4 regions of the Kitasatospora sp. NPDC127111 genome follow, and region 1 is predicted to be linked to each of the others. Evidence: riboswitches for the same ligand, from Rfam matches in the RefSeq annotation. Region 1 holds a riboswitch; each other region holds the start of a gene.
The links. A riboswitch is a leader RNA that binds a small molecule or an ion and turns the genes downstream of it on or off. The one in region 1 is predicted to bind cyclic di-AMP.

Region 1 (7,284 bases):
GACGTCCTTGCGGTTCGACGGCGCGTCCGGCGCGCCGGGGGCGGCCTGGGCGGTGCCGCCGGCCGCCATGCCCAGGACGGTGGTGGCCGCCGCGGTGAGCACCAGCGCACGGGCGAGAGCGTGCGCACCTGACAGCGGGGAACGGCGGTGCACGGCCATGCGACGGCGGCTCCAATCCTGCGGCCCGGCCCCGCCGCCGCACCGGGGCGGGCGGCTCTCCAGCGGGAGTCCGGTGGCAGACGTTAGCGAGTCCGGGCGAGCGAGTCCAAACCCCTCCCAACCCGAATATTCGCCCACCAATCGGACATCAGCCCGAGCCGCCGGAAAAGCCGCAGGCCCGGCCTCCCGCGAGGGAGACCGGGCCCGTGAGCGCCCGAGCGGGGATCAGACCCGCACGATGGAGGCCAGCGGCATGTTGGAGACGGCCTCGTAGCGGACCGACGCACCCGGCTTGGGAGCGTGCAGCACCTGGCCGTTGCCCGCGTAGATCCCGACGTGGTGGGCGTCGCTGTAGAAGATCAGCAGGTCGCCGGGCTGGGCCTGGGAGATGTCCGAGCCGATCCGGGTGCCGGCACCCGCCTGCTCCTGGGAGGTGCGCGGCAGCGACACGTCGACCTGGTTGAACGCCCAGACCATCAGGCCCGAGCAGTCGAAGGAGTTCGGGCCCGCGGCGCCGTAGACGTACGGGCTGCCGACCTTGGTGGCCGCGATGGACAGCGCGGCGGCGCCGCGCGAGCTGCCCGCGGCGACCGGCTTGGGGGCCGGCGTGGACGCCTGCGAACTGCCGCTGAGGTCGGTGCGGCCGCTGTCGCGCGAGGCGCGGTCGGCGTCCGCCTTCGCGGTGGCCGCGGCCTTGGCGGCGGCGTCCGCCTTCGCCTTCGCCTCGGCGGCGGCCTTCTCCTCGGCCGCGCGCATCGCCTGGCGCTCCTGCTCGGTCAGCGTGTTGAGCAGCTCCTGGGCCTTGGCCAGCTTGGCCTGGACCTCCTCCTTGGAGGCCTTCAGCTGCTGGGTGGTGGCCTCCAGCTCGCCGAGCTTGGCCTGGGCCTCGTTGCGGTCCTGGTCGAGCCTGCGCTGCTGCTCCTGGAGCTCCTTCAGCGCGCCGGACTGGGTGCTGCTCGCCTGGGTCAGGGCCCCGGCCTGGTTGAGGAAGTTGTCCGGGCTGGACGAGAGCATCAGCTGGACGGTCGACGATATGCCGCCGGTGCGGTACTGCTCGCCGGCGATCTCGGCGAGGCCGCCCTGCGCGTCGGTGACCGCGGCCTGCTGGCGGGCCACCTTGTCCTGCAGCTGGCCGACCTGCTTCTGCAGCTCCTGCTGCTTGGCCTGGGCGCCGTTGTACTTCTCGGTCGCCTGCTCGGCCTGCTCGTTGAGCTGGTCGACCTGCTCCTTGACCTGGTCCTTGGTCGGCGTCGGGTCGGCGTGGGCACCGGACTGCGCGGAGAGGGCGACGGCGGCGGCGGCGACGCCGGTCAGGATCGAGACCTTGGCGCGGCCGGCAGGCTTGGGACGACGATGGGACGCCACGAAGGCGGACTCCTTCTTCCAACGCCCGCCTACCGGGTGAGCTGACGGGTTCGGGCCGGAAGCTGCCCTACGACGCCTCACCGGCCGTTCCACCGGCCGACCTGGCGCCGATTCACCCCGGAGGAACGTGGTTCCCCGGCTCCGCTCCACAGCGCCCCCGACTGCTGGGCTCCCCGTCCGACAGGTCGTGCGACCCGTCCCGCTGCTTCACGAACTCGGCGGTAAACCACCGCCGCCACCCGGGCTGGGTGATCGACTGTGCGGTGGTTCGAGGCACGACCCTAGTAACAGAACCGTGATCCGTTCAAATCCTTGTCAGAAAAAAGACGGAAGAATAACCAAGTTCATTTGTGAATATGACCGGGCGTGATCGGTGCCGTACGCGGAGCTGATCGCTTGTCACCCTGCCGCCGGACACGCCGGCGCCACCCCGGCTCCGGGGTGGCGCGGATCACAGGGCCGGGACGCGGCCCGCGGGCGTGTCGGTCCGTCAGACCCGGCGGATGGTGTTGATCGGCATCGCGTCGGCCTTCATCACCTTGACCACGTCACCGGTGTGCGGCGCGTGCACCACCATGCCGTTGCCGATGTACATCCCGACGTGGCTGCGGTCGCTGCGGTAGATGATCAGGTCGCCGGGCTGGGCCTCGGCGAGCGAGGGCACCCGGGCGCCGACGTTGCCCTGCGCCTGCGAGGTGCGCGGCAGCGAGATGCCGGCCTTCCCGTACGCCCAGACCATCAGGCCGGAGCAGTCGAAGGTGCTCGGGCCGGTGGCGCCCCAGACGTACGGCGAGCCCTGCTTGCTCATCGCGTTGGACACGGCCGCACCGGCGTAGCCGCCGGCCTGCGGCAGGCTGCCCAGGTCGGCCCGCTCGGAGCCGCGCGAGGCCCGGTCCTCCTGCTGCTGCTGGGCGCGCAGGGCGGCCCGGTCGGCCGCGCTGAGCGAGTTCAGCAGGTCCTGGGCCTCCTTGAGCTTCTTGTTGACGTCCGCCTTGGCCTGGTTCAGGTCCTTGGTGGTGCTGTCCAGCGAGGCCAGGATGGCGGCCGCCTCGGCCTTCTGCTGGTCCAGCCGGCGCTGCTGGTCCTGGAGGCCCTTGAGCGCCTCGGTCTGGCTGGAGCTGGCCTGCTGGACGCTGGAGGCCTTGTCCAGGTAGCCGGACGGGTCGGAGGAGAGCATCAGCTGGACGGACGGGTCGATGCCGCCGCTGCGGTACTGCTCGCCGGCCACCGCCGCCAGCCCGCCCTGAAGCTGGGTCATCTGGTCCTGGCCGCGGGCCACCTGGTCCTGCAGTTGGTCCGCCTGCTTGCGCAGCTGGTCCGCCCGCTCCTTGGCGCCGTTGTACTTCTCGGTCGCCTGCTCCGCCTCTTCCTGCAGCTGGTCGATCTGCGCCTTCACGTCGTCCTTCTTGGGGGACGGACTCGGTGCGGCGTGCGCGGCGACCTGGGCGGAGAGGGCGACCGCGGTCGCAGCGGCAGCGGTGAGCACGGAGACCCGCGCGCGGCTCGGCTGCTTGGGACGGCGGTGGGAGGCCAAGGGACCGGCTCCTTCTTCCAACGGACTCACCCGATCGGGTGAGAATCCGGAAAATAGGTTTGACGCCAGACCCTAGTGAAGATCCAGGCTTTCCGCCACTCCCCCGATGGCGTGAACTCCAGCCCGACGCCATGACTTCACGGAATCCCCACATCACCGCGAACCGGGCGCTGACCAGGTGTCACGCCGGTCCGGGCGGGGTTCGCGACAGCCTACGGCCGCGCCAGCCGGTTGAGCAGCAGCACCGAGGCGACGGGGCGCGCGCCCGCCTTCCGCACGCCCTCCGCGACCTCCCGGTCGGTGGAGACCACCACCACCGGCCGGCCCTGCGGCTCGGCCCGCACCAGGCGTCTGATCAGCTCGTCCGCCGTCTCCCCGGTCCGGCTGAACCGCACCCGGACCCCGCGCGGCGGCGCCATGATCACCGGCACGTCCAGGTCCTGCCCGTCGAACACACAGGTGACCTCCGCCTGGGTGCGCTGGGCCAGCATCGCCAGCCCGCCCAGCAGCCGGATCCGCTGCTGCTCCAGCGGCAGCGTCGGGTAGCCGGTCTTGGTCACGTTGTAGCCGTCCACCACCAGGTGGACCTGCGGGATCGCCAGCAGCTGGTCCAGCAGCGCCGGATCGTCCTCGGCCAGCCCGCGCCGGGCCACGTCGTGCGGCGAGGCCGCGCCCGGCACCACCGCCTCCACCAGGTCGGCCGGCCGGATCTGCGAGACCGGCAGCGCCAGCTCCCGCTGCAGGCCCTGCGCCGACTGCAGCACGGTGTCCAGCAGCAGCCGCAGCCGCATGTCCTCGACGCTGCGCCCCTCGCGGGCCGAACGGCGGCCCTGCTCGGCGGCGTTCTCCAGCTCGGAGATCCGGTGCCGGAGCCGGCGCGCCTCGCTCTCCGCCGCGCCGCGCTCGGCGGCGGCCTGCGCCTTCAGTGCCTCCAGTTCGGCGGCCAGCCGGCGGGTCTCGGCCTGCGCCCGGCGGGTGTCGCTCTCCAGCGACCGCACCTTCCGGCGCAGCGAGTCGGCCTCCCTGCGGACCTCCTCCGACTCGGCCCGCTGCCGGTCCAGGTCCGCCCGGGCCGCGGCCCGCACCTCGGCCAGCTCCGCCTGCAGCTTCTCCGCCAGCCGGGTCGCCTCGGCGGCCGCGCCCTCGGCGCCGGCCCGCTCGGCCTCCTCGCCGGCCTCGGCGACCAGCCGGCTCCAGCCCGCCGAGCGCACCAGGTAGGCGGCGGCCGCGACGTCCATCGGATCGGCGGCCCCGGGCACGCTGCCCGACTCCAGCGCCTTCACCAGATCGGGCTGGCCCAGCCGCAGCCGCTCCGCTATCCGCACCCGGAAGGCCGGCTCGGACTCCAGCGCGGCGGCCAGCGCGGTGGCCGCGTACTTGGCCCGCCGGGCCGGGGTGAACTTGGCGTACTGGCGCAGCGACTGGGGCAGCTCGCCAGGCGGCAGCCCGCCGAGCGCGTCGGCGGCGAGGCCGACCACCCGGCGGCGCACGCCCTCGGGCAGCGGCCGGTCGAGCTTCTCGGCGGCCTGCTCCGCCGGCGCGGAGCCGTCTTCCGCCGGCTCGTCACCGCCGGACTCCTCGCCGGTCGCGGGCCCGTCGGCGGCCGCCCCGGCGGGGGCCGCGGGGGCGGACGTGGCTTCCTCGGCCGCGTCCGGCGCCTGCGCGTCCACAGCGGGCTGCCGCCCCTGCGGCCCGGCGGGCTCCTTCGCTGCGTCCACCACGTCCTCGGCTCCGATCCTGGTCCAGTGGGTACGGCCGACGGCGGCCGCCCTCGTCGTCACGCTCCGTGCGCTCTGTCTGTATTGTCCCGTGCGGCGGGCGGCCGTGCCGCACACCGCCGCCTACCGCACGGGCCGGGCATCAACCCTGCTCGGCGGCCTCGTCGGCCTCGGCACCCGGGCGGGCCACCAGCTCGACCTGGTCCACCGCGTTGCACCAGCGGCAGCGCACCGACTCGACGGTCTCGCTGTGGACCTCGGTCTCCTCCACCTTGGACTCGCCGGCCAGGTCGAAGTGGAGGAACTCGGTCACCCGGGCGGTCCGGGTCACGTCGAAGCGGGTCAGGTTGCCGCACAGGGTGCAGCGCCAGCGCGTCTCGGCGGTCAGGGCGGGGACGGTCATCGGGGATCCTCTCGGGTGGTCCCTGGGTGGGCTCAGGCGCTCCCCCCGGAGCCCCGGCGTCGGCGGCGGGAGGCGGGAATGCCCGCCCCAAGCCTATTGCCTGGGGCAACCACGCCGACGACCGGTTACGACCATCGGCACCCCGCGGTGGCTCCCTAGCCCACCTGCCGTAAGCCCGGTGTCACCCGGGCCGGGCGGAGGGATGCTTGGCCCCATGGCGATCCCGGTCCTCGACCACACCGGTGCGCGGGGCGGCCGCCCGGCCGTGCCCGTCCCGGCCGTCAGCTACGCGCTGATCGCGCTCAACACCGTGGTCTTCCTGCTCGGCCCGGCCGCCGGACTCAATCCGCTGTACGGCCGCGGCCACGACCGGGTCTGCGCGGAGCAGCGGTACGAGCAGCGCTGGGGCGCCGTACCGGCGGAGCTGCTGGCCGGGCACCCGCTGACCGCCGAACAGCTCGCCGAGGCCCCCGACCCGGTACCCGGCTGCCCGGCGGCGGCGACGCCGGGCAAGCACCCGGCCCTGTCGGTGCTCAGCTCCCTCTTCCTGCACGCCGGCTGGCTGCACCTGCTGGGCAACCTGCTCTTCCTCCACGTCTTCGGCCCCACCGTCGAGGAACGGCTCGGCCGGGCCAGGTTCGCCCTCTTCTACCTGGCCGCCGGCTCGCTGGCCACCTACGGCTTCGCGCTGGCCGAGGCGCACTCGCCGGACTCGACCCGGGTGCTGATCGGTGCCTCGGGCGCGATCTCGGCCGTCCTCGGCGCCTACCTGCGCTTCCACCCGCGGGCCCGGGTGACCACGCTCGTCCCGCTGCTGTTCTTCCTGCCGCTGCGGTTCCCGGCCTGGCTGGTGCTCGGGCTCTGGTTCGCCCTGCAGTGGTGGTCGGTGCACTCCGCCGGGGCCGGGGTGGCCTACCTGGTGCACGTGATCGGCTTCTCGGCGGGCTTCCTGTACGGCTGCACCCTGGCCACCCGCCCCCCGCGCCGGCGGGGCTGACGCCCGCTACCCTGGCGGCACCTCACAAAGGAGCCCACAGTGATCACCGCCATCGTCCTGATCAAGACCAGCGTCGACCGCATCCCGGAGATCGCCGAGGCGATCGCCGCCATCGAGGGCGTCAGCGAGGTCTACTCGGTCACCGGTGGTTACGACCTGGTGGCGATGGTGCGGGTGCGCCGGCACGACGACCTGGCCGAGGTGATCCCCGGCCGGCTGAACAAGGTCCCGGGCGTGGCCCACACCGAGACCCAGATCGCCTTCCGCACCTACTCCCAGCACGACCTGGAGGCCGCCTTCGCGCTCGGCCTCGACGAGTAGCGCTCAGCCCTCTCGGCGGCCCCTGTCGATCTGCCCGGTGGGGACGCAACGGCCGCCCTCGTTGCGGTAGTTCCAGGCCGCGCCGTCCGTGACCAGCTCGCGGACGGCGGCCAGGAAGCGGTCGATGTGCTCGTCCGGGGTGCCGGCGCCGAAGCTGACCCGGATCGCGTTGAGGCTCCGCTCGCCCGGGAGCGAGGGATCCGGGGCACCGCACGTCGAATCGACCGCCGGCGCGTCGTCGTTCAGCAGCGCGCGCACCAGCGGGTGCGCGCAGAACAGCCCGTCGCGCACGCCGATGCCGTACTCGGCGGAGAGCGCGGCCGAGAAGTGCGAGCTGTTCCAGCCCTGGACGACGAAGGAGAGCACGCCCACGCGGGCCGAGTCGGCGCCGAACAGGTTCAGCACCTTCACCTGCGGGACCTCCGCCAGGCCGGCCTTCAGCCGGGCGACCAGCTGCTGCTCGCGGGCCTCCAGCGCGTCCCAGCCCGCCTCGGTCAGCGCCCGGCAGGCCGAGGCGATGGCGTAGGCACCGATCACGTTGGGCGAGCCGGCCTCGTGCCGGGCCGGACCGGTGTGCCACCGCACGGCCACCGAGCCGTCGGTCTCCCGGGCCACCGTACGGGTGGCGCCGCCGCCGGCCAGGTACGGCTCGGCCGCGTCCAGCCAGTCGGCGCGGCCCGCCAGCACCCCGGCGCCGAACGGCGCGTAGATCTTGTGCCCGGAGAAGGCGATCCAGTCCACGTCCAGGTCGCGCACCGAGACCCGGTGGTGCGGGGCGAGCTGCGCG
Region 2 (7,284 bases), on a different contig from region 1:
ATAGGCTGTCGGGCGTGCTCCCCGAGGTGACGGCGGTCCGCTACGTGACCCCACTGCGAGAAGGCGGCTCGATGCCGGGCCTGGTCGAGGCCGACGACCGGCGGCTGTACGCGCTGAAATGGGTCGGTGCCGCGCAGGGCCGCAAGGCGCTGGTGGCGGAGGTGCTGGCGGGCGAACTCGGCCGGCGGCTGGGCCTGCCGGTGCCGGAGCTGGTCACCGTCGACCTGGACCCGGTGCTCGCGCGCAGTGAGCCGGATCCGCAGGTCCAGGACCAGATGCGGGCCAGCGGCGGCCTCAACCTGGGCATGGCGTTCGTCAGCGGCGCGCTCAACTTCGACCCGCTCTGCTTCGACGTGGACGCCGGGCTGGCCGGGCAGGTGCTCTGGTTCGACGCGCTGATCGGCAACGTCGACCGGTCCTGGCGCAATCCGAACCTGTTGGTCGCCACCGGCGGCCTGCGGCTGATCGACCACGGCGCCAGCCTGATCTTCCATCACCACTGGGCCGGCGCGGCCGCCTGGGTCCGCCGCCCGTACGACGCGTCCGACCACGCGCTGCTGGGGGCCGAGCCGGACCTGGTGGCGGCGGACAAGACCCTCGCCCCGCTGGCGGAGGCGGCGATCGAGGGGGCGGTGGCGCAGATCCCCGACGTCTGGCTGGCCGACGAGCCGGGATTCGACTCGCCCGAGGCGGTGCGCGCCGCGTACCGCGCCCAGCTGACCGCGCGACTGGCCGGTCCGCGTGACTGGCTGCCGGAGGTGCCCGCATGACCGAGCCCGTGCCGCCGGCCCCGCCGGCCGTCGCCGAGCTGCACGACTACGAGTACGCGGTGATCCGGGCGGTGCCCCGGGTGGAGCGCGGCGAGTGCGTCAACGTCGGTGTGCTGCTGTACTGCCGGCAGAACGCGCACCTGGCCGCGCGGACCCACCTGGACCAGGCCCGACTGCTGGCGCTGGACCCGGTGGCGGACGTCGCCGGCGTGCGGCGCGCGCTGCACGGGATCGAGGCGGTCTGCACGGGGGGCCCGGCGGCCGGTCCGGCTGCGGCGGACAGCCCCGGACAGCGGTTCCGCTGGCTGACGGCGCCGCGCAGCGCGATCGTCCAGCCGGGGCCGGTGCACACCGGGCTGACCGCCGACCCGGAGGCCGAGCTGCGGCGGCTCTTCGACCAGCTGGTGCTCTGAGCGGGGTCGCGCGGGGCCGGGTGAGCGGTTGGCCTCCGGACCTTTGCCGTGGTCAAAGCTTGAGTTGCTGAAGCACTCCGCCGTACGCTGGTGCCATGGGTTCGACAGCGACGACGACCGTACCGACCAACGCCGAGTTGATGGAGGTGCTGGCCGCCGTCGGCGCTGCCTACTTCCAGGACTTCGCGGCGGCCGCGGCCCGGCACGGGCTCTCCTCCTCGCAGGCGAAGGCGCTCGGCGCGGTCCAGGAACCGGTGCCGATGCGGGCGCTGGCCGGGCGGCTCGGCTGTGACGCCTCCAACGTGACCGGGATCGTCGACCGGCTGGAGTCGCTGGGCCTGGCGAACCGCGAGGCGGCGGCCGGGGACCGGCGGGTGAAGATCGTCGTGATCACCGAGCAGGGCCGGGAGATCCTGGGGCTGATCCGCGGTGAGATGTGCCGCACCCATCAGGCGTTCGAGGCGATGAGCGACGAGCAGCGGGTCGCGCTGCACTCGATCTGCGCCCAGGTGCTCCCGGTGCTGGCCGGTCGGGCGGCCGGCCAGTAGTCCCGGTCGGCTCCGGGGACGTTCGGGGCCTTCAGGGCCGCAGCAGGCGCAGCGCCGCGCGGCGGGGCGCGGCCGGTGGCGGAGCGGCACGGGCCGACGGGTGGCGCCGGTCCGGCTGACCTCGGCTGTTAGGCTTGCGAAGCGTGAGCGCGAAGCCCCAGATCCCCAATGTCCTGGCCTCCCGGTACGCCTCGGCGACCCTGGCCCAGCTCTGGTCCCCCGAGCACAAGGTGGTCCTCGAGCGCCACCTGTGGCTCGCCGTCCTGAAGGCCCAGCAGGACCTCGGCGTCGAGGTGCCCGAGAACGCCGTCGCCGACTACGAGCGGGTGATCGACCAGGTCGACCTCGGCTCGATCGCCGCCCGTGAGCGGATCACCCGCCACGACGTGAAGGCCCGGATCGAAGAGTTCAGCGAGCTCGCCGGTCACGAGCAGATCCACAAGGGCATGACGTCCCGGGACCTCACCGAGAACGTCGAGCAGCTGCAGATCCGCCAGTCGCTGGAGCACGTGCGCGACCGTACGGTGGCCGTGCTGGTGCGCCTGGGCCGGCTCGCCGCCGAGCACTCCGAGCTGGTCATGGCCGGGCGCTCGCACAACGTCGCCGCGCAGGCCACCACGCTGGGCAAGCGCTTCGCGACCGTCGCGGACGAGCTGCTGGTCGCCTTCCGCCGCCTGGAGGAGCTGATCGCCCGCTACCCGCTGCGCGGGATCAAGGGCCCGGTCGGCACCGCCCAGGACATGCTGGACCTGCTCGGCGGCGACACCGAGAAGCTCGCCGAGCTGGAGCGCCGGGTGGCCGGCCACCTCGGCTTCGAGAACGTGCTCACCTCGGTCGGCCAGGTCTACCCGCGCTCGCTGGACTTCGAGGTGCTCTCCGCCCTCGTCCAGCTCGCCGCCGCGCCGTCCAGCCTGGCCAAGACCATCCGGCTGATGGCCGGCCACGAGCTGGTGACGGAGGGCTTCAAGGAGGGCCAGGTCGGCTCCTCCGCGATGCCGCACAAGATGAACACCCGCTCCTGCGAGCGCGTCAACGGCCTGGCCGTCATCCTGCGCGGCTACGCGTCGATGACCGCCGAGCTGGGCGGCGACCAGTGGAACGAGGGCGACGTCTCCTGCTCGGTGGTCCGCCGGGTCGCGCTGCCGGACGCGTTCTTCGCCTTCGACGGCCTCCTGGAGACCTTCCTGACCGTGCTCGACGAGTTCGGCGCCTTCCCCGCCGTGATCGAGGCCGAGCTGGACCGCTACCTGCCGTTCCTGGCCACCACCAAGGTGCTGATGGGCGCGGTGCGCGCGGGCGTCGGCCGGGAGACCGGGCACGAGGTCATCAAGGAGCACGCCGTCGCCTCGGCGCTGGCGATGCGGGCCGGCGCGCGGGAGAACGAGCTGCTGGACCGCCTCGCCAACGACGAGCGGATCCCGCTGGACCGGGCCGCGCTGGACGCGCTGCTGGCCGACAAGCTCTCCTTCACCGGTGCGGCCGGTGCCCAGGTCGCCGAGGTGGTCCGCCGGGTCGAGGCCGTCGCCGCCGCCTACCCGGAGGCGGCCAAGTACGCCCCGGGCGACATCCTCTGACGCTCGACCGGCTCTACGAGGGCCCCGCCGCCGTTCCGGTGGCGGGGCCCTCCGTCGTCCGGCCGGAGGCGCCGTCGGTGGTGAGGTGGCCGGGGTCCAGCGGCGGGGCGTTGGTGCCGCAGGCGTAGCGGCAGTCCGGCTCGGCGACCGGGTGGTCCTCGGCCGTCAGGACGTTGCCGCGGACGGTGGCGAACGCGGTCAGCCCGCCGGTGACGAGCAGCCCGGCGCAGATCAGCATCGCGGTCCGGAAGGCGGAGTCCACCGCGGCGGGCACCCGGTAGTCGTCACCGCTGAGGCCGGCCAGCGCGGGCAGCGCGGCGACCGCCAGCAGGCCGGCCGCGCGGGCGGCGGCGTTGTTCACCCCGCTGGCGATGCCCGCGTGCCGCACCTCCACCGCCGCCAGCACCGTCGCGGTGAGCGGCGCCACCAGCAGCACCATCCCGCAGCCCATCACGGTGACGGCCGGCAGCACGTCCGTCCAGTACGAGGCGTCGGGGCCGATCCGCAGCATCAGCAGCACGCCGGCCGCGCAGAGCAGCGGGCCCACGGTGAGCGGCAGCCGCGGGCCGATCCGCTTGCCCAGCCGGCCGGCCCGGGCGGACAGCGCCAGCATCAGCACGGTGATCGGCACCAGGGCCAGCCCGGAGACCAGCGGGGAGAAGCCGGAGACGATCTGCAGCTGCACGACCAGCAGGAAGAAGACGCCACTGAAGGCCGCGTAGACGCAGAGGGTGACGAGGTTCACCGCGGTGAACAGCCGGGAGGAGAAGAGGCCCAGCGGCAGCATCGGCTCCGGGGTGCGGCGCTCGACCGCGACGAAGGCCGCGCCGAGCAGCAGCCCGGCCGCACCGGTCACCCAGACCCGGGCGGACAGTCCGTCACCGGCGGCGGTGAGGGCGTAGGTGATCGAACCGAGCGCCAGCGCGGCCAGGACCGCGCCGCGCACGTCGAACCGGCCGGTCGCGCTCTCGTCGCGGCTCTCCGGGACGTGGCGGGAGGCCACCACGACCACCAGTGCGGCCAGCGGGACGTTCAGCAGGAAGATCCACCGCCAGCCCGGGCCGTCCACCAGCCAGCCGCCGAGGAAGGGGCCGACCGCGGCCGCCACCCCGCCGAGGCCGGACCAGAGGCCGACCGCCGCCGAGCGGTCGTCCGGGTGGAACACCGCCTGGAGCATCGCCAGCGATCCGGGGGTCAGCAGCGCCCCGCCGACGCCCTGCACCGCGCGGGCGGCGACCAGCACCTCGATGGTGGGCGCGGCGGCGCAGGCCGCCGAGGCGGCGGCGAACCAGACCACGCCGAGCAGAAAGATCTTTCGCCGGCCGTAGCGGTCGCCGAGCGCGCCGCCGAGCAGGATCAGCCCGGCCAGGGTGAGCAGATAGGCGTTCAGCGTCCATTGCAGGGCGGCGAGCTCGGCGCCGAGGTCCTCGCCGATCCGGGGCAGGGCGACGTTGACCACGGTGCCGTCGAGCAACGCCATGCTGGATCCGAGCACCGTCGCCAGTAGTACCCAGCGGCCCTGCGCGGTGCCCAGGCGCAGGGTGCCGGCCTCGGGGGTGGCCACGGCCCGATCGTCCGCCCCCGGGCGCCACGTGACAAGGCTCACCGGGGGCGTGTCGGCGGATGGCTTTCCGTGGGCGAACGCATGCGGAGGGAAACCGAAATAGGCGGAGTGTCGCGGATCAGTGGCGCGCGGTTAATCGATTGTGCACGTACTGTGCAGCCGATCATCCGGAGCGTCACGGCCTTCCGGGGCTTTGTTGCGGGTTCAAGAGATCGACATTGCTTCACCCGGACGGATGGGTTTTAGTTCAGCGACCGCCCGGCGTCAGCCCGGGTGGCCACCGGGTGGAACGCCTAGTCCTGCCGCTGCCCGGTGGTACGAACTGAACTCTGTACGGCAGGAGCGGGGGACCCAAAGGTAAGTCGCCGGACCGGAATTCGCGGTCCGGCTTGGGGTGAAGCCGCGCATGCGGCCGGGCAACTCCAGCCCGAACCCGACAGCTCACCTCGCAGGCGTCGGAGAGGAAATCTTCCATGCCCGCTCACGCTCGCCGTCGCGTTTCCCTGCCCCGCGCCGCCCGCATCGGCATCGCCACCGCCGTCACCGGCGCCGCGTTCGCCCTCCCGCTGGTGACCACCATCACCGCCCAGGCCCACACCGCCCCGGCCGCGAAGCCCGCGCAGACCAGCACCTGGACCGGCGCCACCAGCGTCGACGCCGCTCCGGCCGCCGCCGCTCCGGCCGCTCCGGCCGCTGAGGCCGCCAAGCCGGCCGCCGCCCCGGTCGAGGAGAGCTACAAGGTCGTCAGCGGGGACTCCCTGTCGAAGATCGCCGCCGCGAAGAACGTCGAGGGTGGCTGGCACGCGCTGTACGACCACAACCGCTCGGTCGTCGGCGCCAACCCGAACCTGATCTTCCCGGGCCAGAAGCTGGCGCTGGGCACCAAGGCCGCCGCCGCTCCGGCCGCCGAGGCCGCCAAGCCGGCCGCCCCGGCCGCCAAGCCGCAGGCCTCGAACGACTCCGCGAAGCCGGCCGCCCCGGCGCCGAAGCCGGTCCAGGCCGCCAAGCCCGCGCAGGCCCCGGCCGCCAAGCCGGCCGCTCCGGCCGCGAAGCCGGCCGCTCCGGCCGCCACCCCGGCCCCGGCCGCCGTCGCCTCCACCTCCGGCTACGTCGCCCCGCTGGCCAACCCGAAGATGGGCACCGCCTACGGCGTCGCCGGTTCGATGTGGGCCTCCGGCCACCACACCGGCGTCGACTTCGTCGCCTCCACCGGCACCCCGCTGCGCGCCGTCGCGGCCGGCACCGTGGTGAAGGCCGGCAACGGCGGCGCCTACGGCAACGAGGTCGAGATCAAGCTCGCCGACGGCAAGTACGCCCAGTACGCGCACCTGTCCTCGATCGGCGTCACGGTCGGCCAGACCGTCACCGTCGGCCAGCAGATCGGCCTCTCCGGTGCGACCGGCAACGTGACCGGCCCGCACCTGCACTTCGAGATCCGCACCGGCTCGGAGTACGGCTCGGACATCGACCCGATCGCCTACCTCCGGGCGCACGGCGTCTCCCTCTGACGCCGGGTCCAGACTCCCGCCGGGTGCGGGGCGAACGACCTCCCGGGATGGTCATGTCGGGTGACCGCTCGACCGGGTGATCGACGCACCTTCGGCGGAACACGGGCGCGGGACACGCCCAGGCAGGCCGGCCCGGCTCGCGAAGCACTTCGCGGGCCGGGCCGGCCGCTGTCGTTCCCGGAGGCCGGCCGCTGTCGTTCCTGGAGGCCGGCCGCCGTCGTTCCGCGGAGCCGGCCGCCGTCGCTTCCGTGCCCCCCGGCGGGGTGGCGGAGCCCGGACCCCCGGCCGGTCCGGGGCGGTTTTCGTTCGGACGCGGTGGGTCACGAACCGAACAGAGCGTCAACTTCCTGCTGATGTTGCTTGACTACCTGTCCGTTGCGGGCCGGTTCGCCGTGCCCCGATGCTGTCGGGCAGTCATCGCCCGACCGGACCGGCGGGCGGCACAGGCACGGCAGGTGAAGGAGGCCGGATGGCCATCCAGAGCGGGGACGCGGTGGGCGGGGACGGCAGAGCCGGGGGCGGCGGCCAGGGCGGTGGGGGCACCGACGTGGTCAACCGGCTGAAGGCCGACTCGGTGGGGCTGGTGGGCGTGGTCTTCATGGCGATCGCCACCGCCGCGCCGATCACGGCGATGACCGGCAACCTGCCGATCATCGTCGGCCAGGGCAACGGCGTCGGCGCGCCCGCCGCGTACGTCTTCGCCACCGTGGTGCTCACCGTCTTCTCGGTGGGGTACGTCGCGATGGCCCGGCACATCACCGCGGCCGGCGCGTTCTACGGCTACATCTCGCACGGGCTCGGCCGGGTGGCCGGGATGGCCGCCGGGCTGCTGGCGGTGCTCGCGTACATCGTGTTCGAGGCCTCGATCATCGGCTTCTTCGCGTACTCGCTGCGCGGGCTGGTGAGT
Region 3 (7,284 bases), on a different contig from region 1:
CGACGTCCTCCACCGGCCGGCGCTGCGGCGGGACCACGACCTCGCCGATGGCCTCGCCGACCAGCGCGAGCAGCTCGGCGAGCCGCTCCAGGTCGAGGTGGTCGGGCAGGTCGGCGAGGGAGATGATCCGCTCGCCGTCGGAGCCGGCCACGCAGAACAGGTCGATCGGGCCGAGGTGCTTCTCGGCGGTGTCGACCAGGGCGGCGACGTCGCTGGGGCGGCGGATGTCGCCGCAGACGCCGACGACGGGGCAGCCGGGCCGGTCGAGCTCGGTGGCGAGGTCCTCGGCGATGCCCTCGCGCTGGTCGGCGACGAGCACCCCGGCGGCGCCGGCGGCGGTGAAGCGGCGTGCCAGGTCGGCGCCCGACCCGCCGTCGAGTACCGCGATGACGACGACTGCCCCGGTGACCCGCATGGTGCGCTCCTCCCTGTGGGCGGCTCCGCACCGGCGCCCACGTTCTGCTTTGCGGAGGATCGTAGGCATGTCCTGACCCTCCGCAACAGGGAATACCCCGCAGGTGACCAGGCTCACTCCTGCGGCACCGGGCAACCCCCGGAAGGGCCCCGTCTCCCCGCCCACACCGGCCGGGTCCCGACCGCGGGTCCCGCACGCCGAACCGCGCTCAGGACCCGTACGCAGGACCGCACGCAGGCCCCGTACACCGCCCCGCACGCAGGCCCCGCGCCCGGGACCCGCCGCCGCGCCCCGCACCGGATACCGTCGAGACATGCCAGTTCAGCCCGATTCTGCCCGCCCGCCGCTCTTCACCTGGGAGTTCGCCGCCGACCCGTACCCGGCGTACGCCTGGCTGCGCGAGCACGAGCCGGTGCACCGCACCACCCTGCCGAGCGGGGTCGAGGCCTGGCTGGTCACCCGGTACGCGGACGCCCGGCAGGCGCTCGCCGACAGCCGGCTCTCCAAGAACCCGGTGCACCACAGCGGGCAGGCGCACCGCACCGGCCGGGTCGGCATCCCGGGCGAGCGCCAGGCCGACCTGATGACGCACCTGCTGAACATCGACCCGCCGGACCACACCCGGCTGCGCCGGCTGGTGTCGAAGGCGTTCACGCCGCGCCGGGTGGCCGAGTTCGAGCCGCGGGTGCAGCAGCTCACGGACCGGTTGATCGACGGCTTCGCGGCCCGGGGCAGCGCCGACCTGATCCACGAGTTCGCCTTCCCGCTCCCCATCTACGCGATCTGCGACATGCTGGGCGTGCCGGCCGAGGACCAGGACGACTTCCGCGACTGGGCCGGGATGATGCTGCGGCACACGAAGCCGGGGCACGGCAGCGGCCAACGCGGCGGCGTGGGCCGGGCGGTGAAGCGGATGCGGGCGTACCTCGCCGAGCTGATCCACCGCAAGCGGGCGGACCTCGGCGACGACCTGATCTCCGGCCTGATCCGGGCCAGCGACCACGGTGAGCACCTGACCGAGAACGAGGCCGCGGCGATGGCCTTCATCCTGCTGTTCGCGGGGTTCGAGACGACCGTGAACCTGATCGGCAACGGCACGTACGCGCTGCTGCGCAACCCGGGCCAGCGGGCGCTGCTGCAGGAGTCGGTCGCCCGTGGCGAGAGCGGCCTGCTGGAAACCGGGATCGAGGAACTCCTGCGCTACGACGGGCCGGTGGAGCTGGCCACCTGGCGCTTCGCGACCAGCCCGCTGACCATCGGCGGGGTGGAGATCCCGGTCGGCGACCCGGTGCTGGTGGTGCTCGCCGCGGCGAACCGGGACCCCGCGCGGTTCGCCGACGAGAACGGCCTAGACCTGACCCGGACGGACAACCCGCACCTGGGTTTCGGGCACGGCATCCACTACTGCATCGGCGCCCCGCTGGCCCGGCTCGAAGGGCGGGCGGCACTGGCCACCCTGCTCACCCGGCTGCCGGATCTGCGGCTTGCCGAAAGCCCGGACAATCTGCGCTGGCGCGGCGGTCTGATCATGCGTGGACTTCGTGAGCTTCCGGTCGAATTCAGCCCGGAGAAGAAGGCCGTGGAGCCGTCCGCCGGCGCCGCCGACACCTCCGGCTGAGGCTCCGACACGCTGACGAGACGTCGCCGGTGCGTCGTTTTCCGGGGGTTGAACCACCATCAAAGCGGACATACCGCCTCCGTTGGTGGGCGATCGACCACACGCCGTAATTTCTGTGTGATATCGGCGATATGAGCTTGTGATTGGTAAGAGGATCTGTCTACTCTCCGTTGAGTTCGCAGCTGCGGACCTCGTGCGCGGGACGCCGAATCCTGCCCGCCGCGTCACGGGAAACCGACCAGAACCCTGGGCAGGGGCGGGGGAACCAGGTTTGTTGCCGTTCCCCACGGCTCGGGGTGAAGCCGCCCGAGCGGAAGCGATTCCGCGCACGGCGGCCGGGCCACCTCCCGGTCCGAACCCGACAGCTCACCTCGCAGGCGTGCGGAGAGGGACCTTCATGCTGTTCGTTGGAACTGGCCGTCACCGTCGTCGTACCCAGGCCGAGAAGGCCATCGCCGTCGCCGGTGTGGCCGGCGTCGGACTCGCGATGCCGATCCTCACCGCCACCGGCGCCTCGGCCGCCCCGGTCTCCACCTGGGACGCGGTCGCCCAGTGCGAGAGCGGCGGCAACTGGAGCATCAACACGGGCAACGGCTTCTACGGCGGTCTGCAGTTCACCTCCGGCACCTGGAAGGCGTACGGCGGCACGTCGTACGCGCCCCAGGCCAACCAGGCCAGCAAGGCGCAGCAGATCTCGGTCGCCGAGAAGGTCCTCGCCTCGCAGGGGCCGGGCGCCTGGCCGGTCTGCTCCCAGAAGGCCGGTCTGAGCAAGGGCGGCGCCCCGGCCGCGGTCGACACCTCGGCGGACGCCAAGCCCGCCGCGCAGCAGCCGGTCCAGAAGCCCGCCCAGCCGAAGCCGGTCCAGAAGCCCGCCCAGCCGGCCGGGCCGCAGGCGCAGAAGCCCGCCGCCCAGCAGTACGCGCAGCCGCAGGCCCAGCAGCAGACCCAGGCCCCGGCGTTCTCCGGCCACGACGGCTGGGACGCCGACGCGAAGGTGTACTGGTACCAGAACGACGGTGGTTGGTACTGGACCAGCCACCAGGACATCTACCAGCAGTACGCCGGCCACGCCGCGGGCCAGGCCGCGGGCCGGACCACGGGTCAGGAGGCTCCGGCGGCCGCGCAGAGCGCCCCGGCCGCGCCCGTCACCCAGCAGCGCTCCGGCCACGACTACACCGTCCGGTCCGGGGACACGCTGGCCGGCATCGCCGCCGCCCACGACGTCTCCGGCGGCTGGCAGACGCTGTACGACGGCAACCGCGGCACGGTCGGCGCCGACCCGAACCTGATCCTGCCCGGCCAGGTGCTCAACCTCGGCTGATCCGCCGCCGGCCCGGCGGGACCGGGCCGGCGCACACCACAGCCGGCCACCGCCGCCGACCAGCGCAGCCGGCCACCGCAGCCGGCCACCGCCGGAGCGTGCCGCCGCCGGCCACCGACGCCGGCCACCGCCGGAGCGTGCCGACGCCGACCGCCGGGAGCCCGCCGACACCGCGAACGGGGGCCGGATTCGGCCCCTTCGTCCCCGTCTGGTCGCCTTCCGCCGGGCAACCAGGTGAACTACCGGTGGGTAGAGCGGCCACACGCTGAGACGGGGCCGAGGTCAGCGTGGCCCCGGGAGCCCGTGCGGTTAGGCTCTGGTCGTAACGACTCCGCAATCGTCCGGCCGACAGCACCCACCGTCAGCCGAACCTGCTTCCGCTAGGAGATGCCTCGTGCCGTCCATCGATGTCGTCGTAGCCCGTGAGATCCTCGACTCGCGTGGCAACCCCACGGTCGAGGTCGAGGTCGGCCTCGACGACGGCAGCACCGGCCGTGCCGCCGTCCCCTCGGGTGCCTCCACCGGCGCCTTCGAGGCGCTGGAGCTGCGCGACGGTGACAAGAACCGCTACTTCGGCAAGGGCGTGGAGAAGGCCGTCCTGGCCGTCATCGAGCAGATCGGCCCGGAGCTGGTCGGCTACGACGCCACCGAGCAGCGCCTGATCGACCAGGCCATGCTCGACCTGGACGCCACCCCGGACAAGTCCTCGCTCGGCGCCAACGCCATCCTGGGCGTCTCGCTCGCCGTGGCGCACGCCGCCTCCGAGGCCAGCGACCTGCCGCTGTTCCGTTACCTGGGCGGCCCGAACGCGCACGTCCTGCCGGTCCCGATGATGAACATCCTCAACGGCGGCTCGCACGCGGACTCCAACGTCGACATCCAGGAGTTCATGATCGCCCCGATCGGCGCGGAGTCCTTCTCCGAGGCCGTCCGCTGGGGCGTCGAGGTCTACCACACCCTCAAGGGCGTCCTGAAGGAGCGCGGCCTCTCCACCGGTCTCGGCGACGAGGGCGGCTTCGCCCCGAACCTGGACAGCAACCGCGAGGCCCTGGACCTCATCACCGAGGCCATCCAGAAGGCCGGCTACGTGCCCGGCCGCGACGTGGCGCTGGCCCTGGACGTCGCCGCCTCCGAGTTCTACAAGGACGGCGCCTACCAGTTCGAGGGCAAGGCCCTCTCGGCCGCCGAGCTGATCGAGTACTACGCCGAGCTGGTCGCCGCGTACCCGCTGGTCTCCATCGAGGACCCGCTGGACGAGTCGGACTGGGACGGCTGGAAGGCCATGACCGTCAAGCTGGGCGACAAGGTCCAGCTGGTCGGCGACGACCTGTTCGTCACCAACCCGGCCCGCCTGGCCAAGGGCATCGAGACCGGCACCGCCAACGCGCTGCTGGTCAAGGTGAACCAGATCGGCTCGCTGACCGAGACCCTGGACGCCGTCGAGCTGGCCCAGCGCAACGGCTACCGCTGCATGATGTCGCACCGCTCCGGCGAGACCGAGGACGTCACCATCGCCGACCTGGCCGTCGCCACCAACTGCGGCCAGATCAAGACCGGTGCCCCGGCCCGCTCCGAGCGCGTCGCCAAGTACAACCAGCTGCTGCGCATCGAGGAGATCCTCGACGACGCCGCCGAGTACGCCGGCCGCGGCGCCTTCCCGCGCTTCAAGCACGAGGGCTGACCGAGTACGGCGGCTGACACACACTGATCGCACCGGTGCCCCGCCGGTTCACCCCGTAGGGTGGACGGCGGGGCACCGGCGCGACCAGGAGGGGAAACGGGAGATGGCAGGATGGCGGATCCCGGGCTTGGCGGCCCGGCCTCGCTTCACGAGCCGGGCGACCGTCCTCGTCCTGGTGCTCTGCTCGCTGGTGGCGATCCTCGCCTACCCGACGCGGCAGTTCATCTCGCAGCGTTCCGAGATCTCCGCCCAGCGGGCGAAGGCCGAACACGCCCGGCAGCAGGTCGAACAGCTGCGCCGGGAGAAGGCCCGCTGGCAGGACCCGGAGTACGTCAAGGCGCAGGCCCGCGCCCGGCTGCACTACGCGATGCCGGGGGAGACCCCGTACATCGCGGTGGACCCGGCCGGCCAGGGCGCCGCCAAGTCCTCCGTGCCCGCGCCCGCGCCGTCCGACGGTGTGGCCGCCGCTCCGGCGAAGGCCGCCAAGCCCTGGTACGCCAGCGTCTGGGACTCGGTGGACGCCGCCGACACCGCCGCCCTCGCCCCGCCCTCTCCACCCGCCCCTGCCCCCGCTGGAGCCAGCTCCCCCCATGACCACTGAGAACCACCCCTCCGTCTCCGACTCCGACGTCGCGGCGATCGCCGCGCAGCTCGGCCGGGTCCCGCGCGGTCTGCGCGGCGTGGCGCACCGCTGCCCCTGCGGCAACCCGGACGTCGTCGAGACGGCCCCCCGGCTCGCGGACGGCACGCCGTTCCCGACCCTCTACTACCTGACCTGCCCCAAGGCCGCCTCGCTGATCGGCACCCTGGAGGCGGACGGCGTGATGAAGGAGCAGACCGCCCGTCTCGCCGAGGACCCGGAGCTGGCCGCCGCCTACCAGAAGGCGCACGAGGACTACATCGCCCGCCGGGACGCCATCGAGGTGCTGGAGGGCTTCCCGAGCGCCGGCGGCATGCCGGACCGGGTGAAGTGCCTGCACGTGCTGGTCGGCCACTCGCTGGCGGCCGGCGAGGGCGTCAACCCGCTCGGCGACGAGGCGCTCGGCATGCTGGAGGACTGGTGGTCCAAGGGCCCGTGCGTCTCCGCCGCCGAGGTCGAGGCCGCCGGCGAGCGGGTCGCGCGGAACCGCGCCAAGGAGCAGGACCACGCGGCGGTGATCGCCGCCAAGGAGCAGAAGACCGCCGAGCGCGCCGCGAAGCGGGCCGCGGAGGAGGCAGCCTCCGCCGGGAACACCGAGGAGGCCGGCGAATGACCGTCAGCAGGGTGGCCGCGATCGACTGCGGCACCAACTCGATCCGGCTGCTGGTGGCCGACCTCGACCCGGAGACCGGGGCGATCACCGACCTCGACCGCCGGATGATCATCAACCGGCTCGGCCAGGGCGTGGACAGGACCGGCCGACTGCACCCGGACGCGCTGGAGCGCACCTTCGCGGCCTGCCGCGAGTACGCGGAGATCATCTCCGGCTTCGGCGTCGGCCCGGACCGGATCCGCTTCGTCGCCACCAGCGCCTCCCGGGATGCCGAGAACAGCGACGAGTACGTCAAGGGCGTGCGGGACGCCCTGGGCGTCGAGCCCCAGGTGGTCAGCGGCGAGGAGGAGGCCCACCTCTCCTTCGTCGGCGCCACCAAGGAGCTCACCGGCGGTCAGTTCCCGGCGCCGTACCTCGTCTTCGACCTCGGCGGCGGCTCCACCGAGTTCGTGCTCGGCGCGGAGGACGTCCAGGCGGCCCGCTCGGTGGACATCGGCTGCGTCCGGCTCACCGAGCGGCACTTCGGCGGCGCGGAGCTGCCGTCGGCGGAGCAGATCGCCGAGGCCCGGGCGCACGTCCGGGCGGAGCTGGACAAGGCCGAGGAGGTCGTCCCGCTGACCGGGGCGGCCACCCTGGTGGGCCTGGCCGGGACGGTCACGACCGTCTCGGCGATCGTCCAGGACCTGCCGGCGTACGACTCGGCGGCGATCCACCACTCGCGGATCAGCCGCGAGCAGGTGGCCCGGATCGCCGACGAGCTGCTCGCCGCCACGCACGAGCAGCGGGCGGCCATCCCGTCGATGCACCCCGGCCGGGTGGACGTGATCGCGGCCGGCGCGCTGGAGCTGCTGGAGATCATGACCCGGACCGGAGCCGCCGAGGTGGTCGTCAGCGAGCACGACATCCTGGACGGCATCGCCTGGAGCATGGCCTCCTGAGTACGGCCCCCTGACGCCCCGCAGGCCTTACCCCACCGGCCCCGGAGCCCCGTTGCGG
Region 4 (7,284 bases), on a different contig from region 1:
TCCGTGGTTGCGGCGGCGGTGGCGGCGGCGCGTGGCCGGCGCGTGGGCCGGTGGGTGGGCGTGGGCCGGCGCGTGGGTGGTGCGTGGGCGGCCGGTGCGCGGGCGGGGTTCAGGCCAGCTCGGCGAGGAACGTCAGCAGCGCGTCGGCGGTGGCCCGCGGGTGGTCGGCCATCGGGTAGTGGCCCGCTCCCTCGATCATCACCTTGCGGGCGCGCAGCGCGGCGGCCTGCCGGTCGGCGACCAGCTCCGGCCGGGGGAAGTCGGGGTCCTTGCCGCCCATCACGACCAGGGCCGGGCAGCGCACGGCCGCGGTCCAGCCGGCGGGCGCGGAGTCACCGCGGACGTAGCCGCGGGTCGCGGTCCTGCGCCCGGGCGTGCGCATCGCGGCGACCAGCCCGTCCACGTACGCGTCGAGGTCGGCCGGCTTGGCGGTCGGGTAGGCCATCCTGCGGTGGTAGAGGCCCCAGAACGCGGGCGAGTGCACCAGCAGCGTGCCCATCACGGCGAACATCGCGCGCTGCAGGGCGGTCGGCGGCAGGTTCTCCACGAAGGCGTCCAGCAGGACGATCCCGGCGACCCGCTCGGGGGCGTCCCCGGCGGCCTTGACCACGGTGGCGCCGGTGTACGAGTTGCCGGCCAGGACGGCGCGCTCGATGCCGAGGTGGTCGAGCAGGGCGAGGACGTCGGTGGCGATCGCGGCCGGCGAGTAGTCGTCCCAGACGATCGAGGACTCGCCGAAGCCGCGCAGGTCCATGGTGATCACCCGGCGGCCGGCCGCGGTCAGCAGCGGGCGCAGGTGCCGGTAGGCGGCCCGGCTGTCCAGCATCCCGGGGAGCAGGACGACGGGGACGCCCTCGCCCTGCTCGGTGTCGTCGTAGGCGAGCCGGCCGCCGGTGACGTCGAGGTACTGGGTGGTGGGGGCGGTGGTGCCGGACATGGGGGCCTCCTGGGTCCGCCGGGCTCGGGTGTCGGCGGTGCTGCCGACACCCACAAAGCTAAGGCTAATAGCCTTAGCCGTCAAGCTATTGGCAGAAGCTGAAGGCGGCCCCGGTCCGGGCGGCCGGTCAGACGCCGTCCACCTTGAACGGGTCGTGCTCGGTCAGCAGCTTCTCCAGCCGGGCCTGGTCGACCCGGGTGACGATCTCGCTGGTCTCCTGCCGGTCGCGGATCACCTTGGCCAGGGTGAACGAGGAGGTGACGGTGTAGAGCAGGCCGATCCCGAGGAAGGCCCGGGTCCAGCCGCCCACCGGGAGGTAGGCGATCCCGACCGCGAGGGCGGTGCCCGAGATCGCGAAGGAGAGCACGGCCTGGACGAAGTACGCGGCCGTGGTGCGTGACTGCATCGGTGCGTTCATGGCGCCAGGATGGTCGCGCCAGCCGGGCCGCACATGAGTAGGAGTACTCAGAACGACGGTCGTTCGTTGACGTCCCATCACGTTCGGTAGTGTGAGTTGTCGTCAATCGCCCCAAAACGCCCATCGGGTCGCGTAAGGTCCGTGCTGGCCCCGCTCGTCCCGGACGGACGGCTTGGAATCAGGGGCTCCTAGGATTAACGTTTGATAACGCAGCGCGGTCCGCAACGCCGTACCCAGACGGCACCGTGCGCCGTCGCCTAATCCCGCCGGCCGGCCTCCGGGCAGGCCAGGGAGCCGGGGAACCACGTTCCTTGGGGTGAATCGGCCGGGCCCAGGCCCAGCCGTAGGAGACCTTCCTGCTCCGAACCCGTCAGCTAACCCGGTAGGCGCGAAGGAAGGAAAGGAGCGCGCCTCCGTGGCGTCGACGCACTCTCCGGCACACCTGCCCGGCTCCGCAGCCGGCACCCAGCTGCTCGAACCCTGGCCCGTGTACGGTGCCGGGCCCGGCGGGCCCGCCGACGAGGCCGCCCCGCAGGCCACCGAGACCAACCGGCACCGGATGCCGCGTCAGACCCGCGGGACCGCGCCGCTGCTCGGCGTCACCGCCGTCGCCGCCACCCTCGGCGCCACCGGCTTCGCCTCCGCGACCCCGGCCGCCGCGCCCGCCGTCGAGGCCCCCGACGAGGCCCCGGTCGCCCTCTCCGCCGACCCCGGCCTCGCGCTCGCCGCCCGGATCCAGCAGCAGGCCGACAGCCAGCGCACCGCCGCCGAGGAGACCGCCCGCCTCCAGGCCGCCAAGGAGGCCGAGGCCAAGCGCGCCGCCCAGCAGCAGGAGGCCAAGCGCGCCGCCGAGGAGGCCGAGAAGGCCAAGCTCGCCGCCCTCAACCTGCCGGTGCGCGACTACAACCTCTCCGCCCACTACGGCCAGAGCGCCTCCTACTGGGCCCACCTGCACACCGGTCTCGACTTCGCCGCCGACACCGGCACCCCGGTGTACGCGGTCGGCCAGGGCACCATCACCTCGGCCGGCTGGGCGGGCTCCTACGGCTACCGGATCGTCGAGACGCTGCCCGACGGCACCGAGATCTGGTACTGCCACCTCTCCTCGATCATCAAGGGCTCCGGCAAGGTCGTCCCCGGCCAGCAGCTCGGCAAGGTCGGCGCCACCGGCAACGTCACCGGCCCGCACCTGCACCTGGAGGTGCGCCCCGGCGGCGGCGCCCCGGTCGACCCGGAGACCTGGTTCGAGCAGCGCGGCATCACCCCCTGACAGCCCGCCCGGCCCCGGCCGTCACCCTCCGCGAGGGGCTCGGCGGCCGGGGCCGCGACGCTCACTCCGGCGGCAGCTGCGCCAGGTACGCGTCGATCTCCTCCTGGCCCGGCTCCGGCGCCAGGTCCGGGAACTCCGCCAGCAGCATCCTCGGCAGCCCCGGCACCGTCCACGCCCCGCACAGGTCCAGCGCCGCCTCGGCCGCCGCCTCCTCGAACGCGCCGAAATCCCCGGCCAGCTCGTCCGGCATCGGCCGGCCCAGCGCCGTCAGCTCCGCCAGGTTGCGGTAGCTGCGCCGCATCAGCCCCTGCTCCAGCAGCCGCCGGGCCCCGTCGGTGGCCATCCCCACGCTCAGCGTCCGGGCCGGACCCCAGCCCTCCTCGTCGAGCTCGTCCAGCCAGCCCGCCTCCGCCAGCGCCTCGAACCCGGCCCGCCGTTCCTCCCCGGACAGCTCCCGGAACGCCGTCAGCCACTCCCGCACCGCCGCCGCGTCCGCGACGTCCACGCCGTGCGCGTGCAGCAGCAGCGCGTACAGCCGGGGCCAGGTCACCAGATCGGCCCGGCGCAGCAGCCCGGCCGCCACCTCGCCCTGCCACTCGGCCTCGGCGTGCAGCCGCTCCTGCCGCTTGGCGTTCAGCCGCTTCACCGCCCGCTGGTGGTCGATCAGCAGCCGCACCGCCTCGCCGTACGCCAGCGGGTCCTGCTCCGGCGCGGGCTGCACGTACAGGTGGAGCCGCTCGTACAGCAACTGCTCCACCGCGTCCGAGGTCAGCTCCGGCCAGCCGTCGCGCATCCTGCCCTCGCCCAGCTCCAGCAGCGCCAGCACCGCCCGCAGCGGCTCCGCGGCCACCGGCGCCCGGCCCTCGGCCTCCGCCCAGGCGAGCAGTTCGGCGGCCTTGGTGCGCGGGGCGAGCCGCAGGTCTTCATCGTTCATGTCACGTACGGTAACCGCAAAGCCCGGGTAGGGTCGGCTGACATGGTCCCCGTCCGACTCACCGGCCCCCGCCTGGCCATCCGCGAGTTCCAGCACACCCCGGGCGACGTCGACGCGCTGCACGCGATCTTCGGCGACCCGGAGGCCACCCGCTACCTGCCCTTCGAACCGCGCGACCGGGAGGACTGCGCGGACCAGATCGAGCAGTACCTGGAGGAGGCGCTCCGCGAGGAACGGACGGTCTACCGGCTCGCCGTGACCCGGCGCGCCGACGCGGACGACCCGGCCGACGCCACCCCGATCGGCAACGCCGCCCTCACCCTCGGCGGCCGGGGCTCCGCCTCCCTCGGCTACGCCCTGCGCCCCGACACCTGGGGCAACGGCTACGCGGGCGAGATCACCGCACTGCTCTGCGACTTCGCGTTCGGCCCGCTCGGCCTGCACCGGCTGGCCGCCCTGGCCGACGTGGCGAACACGGCCTCCGCCCGGGTGCTGACCCGCGCCGGCTTCCAGCAGGAGGGCCGGGTGCGGCACGACGTGTACCGGGGCGGCGCCTGGCACGACGCCTTCCAGTACTCGCTGCTCGCCGACGAGTGGCCGGCCCGGCCCGGACAGGGGGGTTAACCCCACCCCCGGTCCGCCGGTGGCCCGGATGTCCGCCGGCCCGCGCCTTTGACAGCCTGGTGGAACCAGCCCGACCGGCACCGCCGCAGACCCGAGGACCGAGGCCCGGCCAATGAGCACCAGCCAGAGCACGCAGCGCGACGCGTACGACCGCCCCGAGGGCGCCTACCGTACCCAGGAGCCGCCGTACGCCTGGCGGGCGCCGTTCTCGTCCTACTACTACCGGGAGCTGGGCTTCACGCTCACCGGGCTCCCGGTCGCCGTCGCGGGCTTCGCCTTCGCCGTCCCGCTGTTCAGCCTCGGCCTCGGCACCATCGTCACCGTCCTCGGCCTGCCGGTGCTGGCCGCGCTCACCGCCGGCGCCCGCGGCTTCGGCCGGCTGGAACGCTCCCGGGCCCGCGGCATGCTGGCGCTGGACGTGCCCGGCCCGGCGCCGGTCCGGGTGGTGCGGCCCGGGACGTGGGGCGGGATCACCGCCCGGCTGGCGGACGCGGCCGGCTGGAAGGCCGTGCTGTACCAGGTGCTGATGTTCCCCTGGGCGATCCTGAGCTTCACGCTGTCGCTGGTCTTCCTGCTGCTCGGCTGGTCGTTCGCGCTCTACCCGCTCTACCACTGGGTCTTCCCGGCCTACACCGACTGGCCCGGCTACCGGGTGGTCGACTTCAAGGACGGCCACGGCGTCGAGCACGCCTACTACGTCCAGTCGCCGCTGCAGATCGCCGGGATGTCGCTGATCGGGCTGTTCCTGGTCTTCCTCACCCCGCAGCTGGTGCGCGGCCTCACCAACGTCAACCGGCTCGCCGTCCGGGGCCTGCTGGGGCGCTGACCGGCGGCGCCCACCCCCGCGCGCCCGGCCCCGCCCGTCCCCGGACGCTCCGGATGCGGGCGGGGCCGGCCCGTGTTCCGATGGCCGAATGGCCGCCCCCACCGCCCCCAGCGCCGCCACCGTCGCTGTCGCCGCCGCCACCGCCACCGCCCGTCCCGCCCGTCCCGCCGCCGAAGAGGACGGAGTCCTCGTCACCTCCCGCCCGCTGGACGAGTACTGCGGGCTCTTCGGCCTGACCCGGGCCCAGCTCGCCGCCCTCCCCGGGCCGCTGCTCGACTGCCCCGGCGGCGCGGCCGGCCTCACCGCCGAGGCCCGCGAACTGGGCTGCCACGTGATCGCCACCGACCCGGCGTACGCCCGGCCCCTGCCCGAGATCGCGGCCAGGGCCCTCGCCGCCCGGGCGTCGATGGCCGCCGCGATGGCCGCCCGACCCGACCTCCACCCCGGGGCCCGCCACCGCCCCGGTGACCGCTACCTGCGCAGCTGGGACCGGGCCCGCCGGCTGTTCACCGCCGACGCCGCGGCCCACCCGCAGCAGTACGTGGCCGCCGCGCTGCCCCGGCTCCCGTTCGCCGACGGCGCCTTCGCCCTCACCCTCAGCGGGTACCTGATCTTCGCCTACCCCGAACTGTTCGGCCCCGAGCGGCAGCTGGCCGCGCTGACCGAACTGGTCCGGGTGACCGCCCCCGACGGCGAGGTGCGGGTCCACCCCCTGAACGACGGCGCCGGCCGCCGCTGTCCCCACCTCGACGCGCTCCGGCACGCCCTCGGCGAGCGCCGGATCGCCAGCGAGGTCCGCCGGCTCCCGCCCACCGGCGCCGACCGCCGCCGCCGCGTCCTGGTCCTGCGCAGCGCCGACCACCGCGACCGGGCCGCCGGGGCGACCGGGCCGGGTCTCAGGCGTCCTGCCGGGGCTCGTCGGCCGGGCCGGGCTGCCGGGGGAGGGTGAGCTGCGGCGGGACGGCCGTCGCGTCCAGGCGGGACAGGATCTTCTCCGCCAGCCAGCTCCGGTCCGAGCCGTACGGGATGCCGTCCGGCGCCATCAGCCGGCCGGCCACCGACTGGCGCAGCCGCTGCGCCTCGGCGGCCGGCAGCCGGGAGAGCAGGCCGCGGGCGGCCAGCAGCGCGTGGTACTGCTCGAAGCCCGAGCGCGGGTGCTCGATCGCCTCCACCACACTGGCGAGGTCGGCCAGCGCCGGGTCGCCCTGCATCAGGGCCAGCGCCTGGATCCGCCGGCCCTCGGAGCCGTCCGCGAACAGCTCGCGCACCTGGTCCGCGGTGAGCGCCGAGCGCCGCGCCGTCGAACGGACCTCGGCCACCACGCTCTCCGGACCGGCCGCCACGCTCGGGGGCAGCTGGCCGGCCAGCTGCTCCGGCCGGTCCGCGCTGCCGCCCAGCAGGCCCAGGTGCCGCATCGCCCGCACCCGCAGGTCGTCCGCACCCACCTTGTCGCCCTTGCGGTCGCGGTCCTGGCCGGCCAGGAAGAGGTCCAGCGCCCGGTCCGCGTCGGAGAGCACCTGCGGCAGCGCCAGCCGGGTCACCAGCCAGCCCGCCAGGAAGCCCGACACCAGGAAGTACAGGACCAGCGCCGCCGCGAACGGCACCGCGCCCTCGCCGCCGCCCAGCGCGGGCGCCAGCGCCGACCCGAGCTGGTGCAGCCGCTCGCCGAGCGACCCGAGCTGGGTCAGCCCGACACCGAGCAGCACCTTGGTCAGCCAGTCCGAGACCTGCTCCAGATTGGTGTTCGGCGCGTACGAGCCGTGCGGCTCACCGCCGGGGCCGGCCCCCCGGGCCCGCGGCACCCCGAACAGGAAGCCGAGCGCGGCGCCCAGCACCACCGAGGCCGCGGCCACCACCAGGCCGCCGCCCAGCGCCTGCCAGGCCCGCTCCCGGCCGAGCGAGAACAGCAGCAGCCCGAGTGCCCCCACCCCGGGCAGCACCCAGGCCGCGCCGCGCCGCACCGCGCGCACGCCTGCCCCGCTCCCGGCCCGTCGGCCCGTTCCCGCCATCGCGCACCCCCTGTGTCCGTCCCGCTACGGAATCCGGGCCGACTCTAGCGCCGCGGCCGGGCGGCCGGAACGCCCTCCTCCGCCGCCGGGAACGCAGACGGCCCGTGGGCTGCTCCTCCGCGCCGGCCCGGTGAGGGGCCGGGCGCCGAGGCACCGGGGATGTACCGGTGAGCCCACGGGCCGGGTGACTGCTTGGGATTTCGCCTGCCGGAGGCCTGGGGCCTCGCCCTGCGCAGGCAGGGGCGGCTCTAGCGAGCAGCCACCTC

Region 2: it holds a riboswitch for cyclic di-AMP, as region 1 does, so the genes downstream of both, ACFVHB_RS17640 (peptidoglycan DD-metalloendopeptidase family protein) here and ACFVHB_RS31440 (NlpC/P60 family protein) in region 1, are expected to answer to the same signal.
Region 3: it holds a riboswitch for cyclic di-AMP, as region 1 does, so the genes downstream of both, ACFVHB_RS38985 (transglycosylase family protein) here and ACFVHB_RS31440 (NlpC/P60 family protein) in region 1, are expected to answer to the same signal.
Region 4: it holds a riboswitch for cyclic di-AMP, as region 1 does, so the genes downstream of both, ACFVHB_RS20430 (M23 family metallopeptidase) here and ACFVHB_RS31440 (NlpC/P60 family protein) in region 1, are expected to answer to the same signal.

What each region holds. Positions count from the first base shown of each region.
Region 1 covers NZ_JBHXTG010000069.1:10,596-17,879, forward strand. The annotation lists gene ACFVHB_RS31435 (NlpC/P60 family protein) at 1-159, opposite strand, end outside; gene ACFVHB_RS31440 (NlpC/P60 family protein) at 385-1,524, opposite strand; cyclic di-AMP (ydaO/yuaA leader) riboswitch at 1,535-1,688, opposite strand; gene ACFVHB_RS31445 (NlpC/P60 family protein) at 2,015-3,058, opposite strand; gene ACFVHB_RS31450 (NYN domain-containing protein) at 3,271-4,728, opposite strand; gene ACFVHB_RS31455 (hypothetical protein) at 4,919-5,179, opposite strand; gene ACFVHB_RS31460 (rhomboid family intramembrane serine protease) at 5,394-6,176, shown strand; gene ACFVHB_RS31465 (Lrp/AsnC ligand binding domain-containing protein) at 6,216-6,497, shown strand; gene ACFVHB_RS31470 (aminotransferase class V-fold PLP-dependent enzyme) at 6,501-7,284, opposite strand, start outside.
Region 2 covers NZ_JBHXTG010000025.1:57,095-64,378, reverse strand. The annotation lists gene ACFVHB_RS17665 (HipA family kinase) at 15-770, shown strand; gene ACFVHB_RS17660 (DUF3037 domain-containing protein) at 767-1,183, shown strand; gene ACFVHB_RS17655 (MarR family winged helix-turn-helix transcriptional regulator) at 1,279-1,731, shown strand; gene purB (adenylosuccinate lyase) at 1,875-3,305, shown strand; gene ACFVHB_RS17645 (MFS transporter) at 3,319-4,869, opposite strand; cyclic di-AMP (ydaO/yuaA leader) riboswitch at 5,180-5,339, shown strand; gene ACFVHB_RS17640 (peptidoglycan DD-metalloendopeptidase family protein) at 5,343-6,377, shown strand; gene ACFVHB_RS17635 (APC family permease) at 6,847-7,284, shown strand, end outside.
Region 3 covers NZ_JBHXTG010000130.1:1,553-8,836, forward strand. The annotation lists gene ACFVHB_RS38975 (SDR family NAD(P)-dependent oxidoreductase) at 1-415, opposite strand, end outside; gene ACFVHB_RS38980 (cytochrome P450) at 729-2,033, shown strand; cyclic di-AMP (ydaO/yuaA leader) riboswitch at 2,260-2,429, shown strand; gene ACFVHB_RS38985 (transglycosylase family protein) at 2,431-3,354, shown strand; gene eno (phosphopyruvate hydratase) at 3,749-5,035, shown strand; gene ACFVHB_RS38995 (septum formation initiator family protein) at 5,139-5,636, shown strand; gene ACFVHB_RS39000 (DUF501 domain-containing protein) at 5,608-6,288, shown strand; gene ACFVHB_RS39005 (exopolyphosphatase) at 6,285-7,226, shown strand.
Region 4 covers NZ_JBHXTG010000032.1:18,392-25,675, reverse strand. The annotation lists gene ACFVHB_RS20440 (alpha/beta fold hydrolase) at 110-937, opposite strand; gene ACFVHB_RS20435 (YiaA/YiaB family inner membrane protein) at 1,065-1,355, opposite strand; cyclic di-AMP (ydaO/yuaA leader) riboswitch at 1,600-1,758, shown strand; gene ACFVHB_RS20430 (M23 family metallopeptidase) at 1,771-2,625, shown strand; gene ACFVHB_RS20425 (hypothetical protein) at 2,687-3,559, opposite strand; gene ACFVHB_RS20420 (GNAT family N-acetyltransferase) at 3,602-4,183, shown strand; gene ACFVHB_RS20415 (sensor domain-containing protein) at 4,296-5,009, shown strand; gene ACFVHB_RS20410 (hypothetical protein) at 5,098-5,958, shown strand; gene ACFVHB_RS20405 (hypothetical protein) at 5,906-6,979, opposite strand.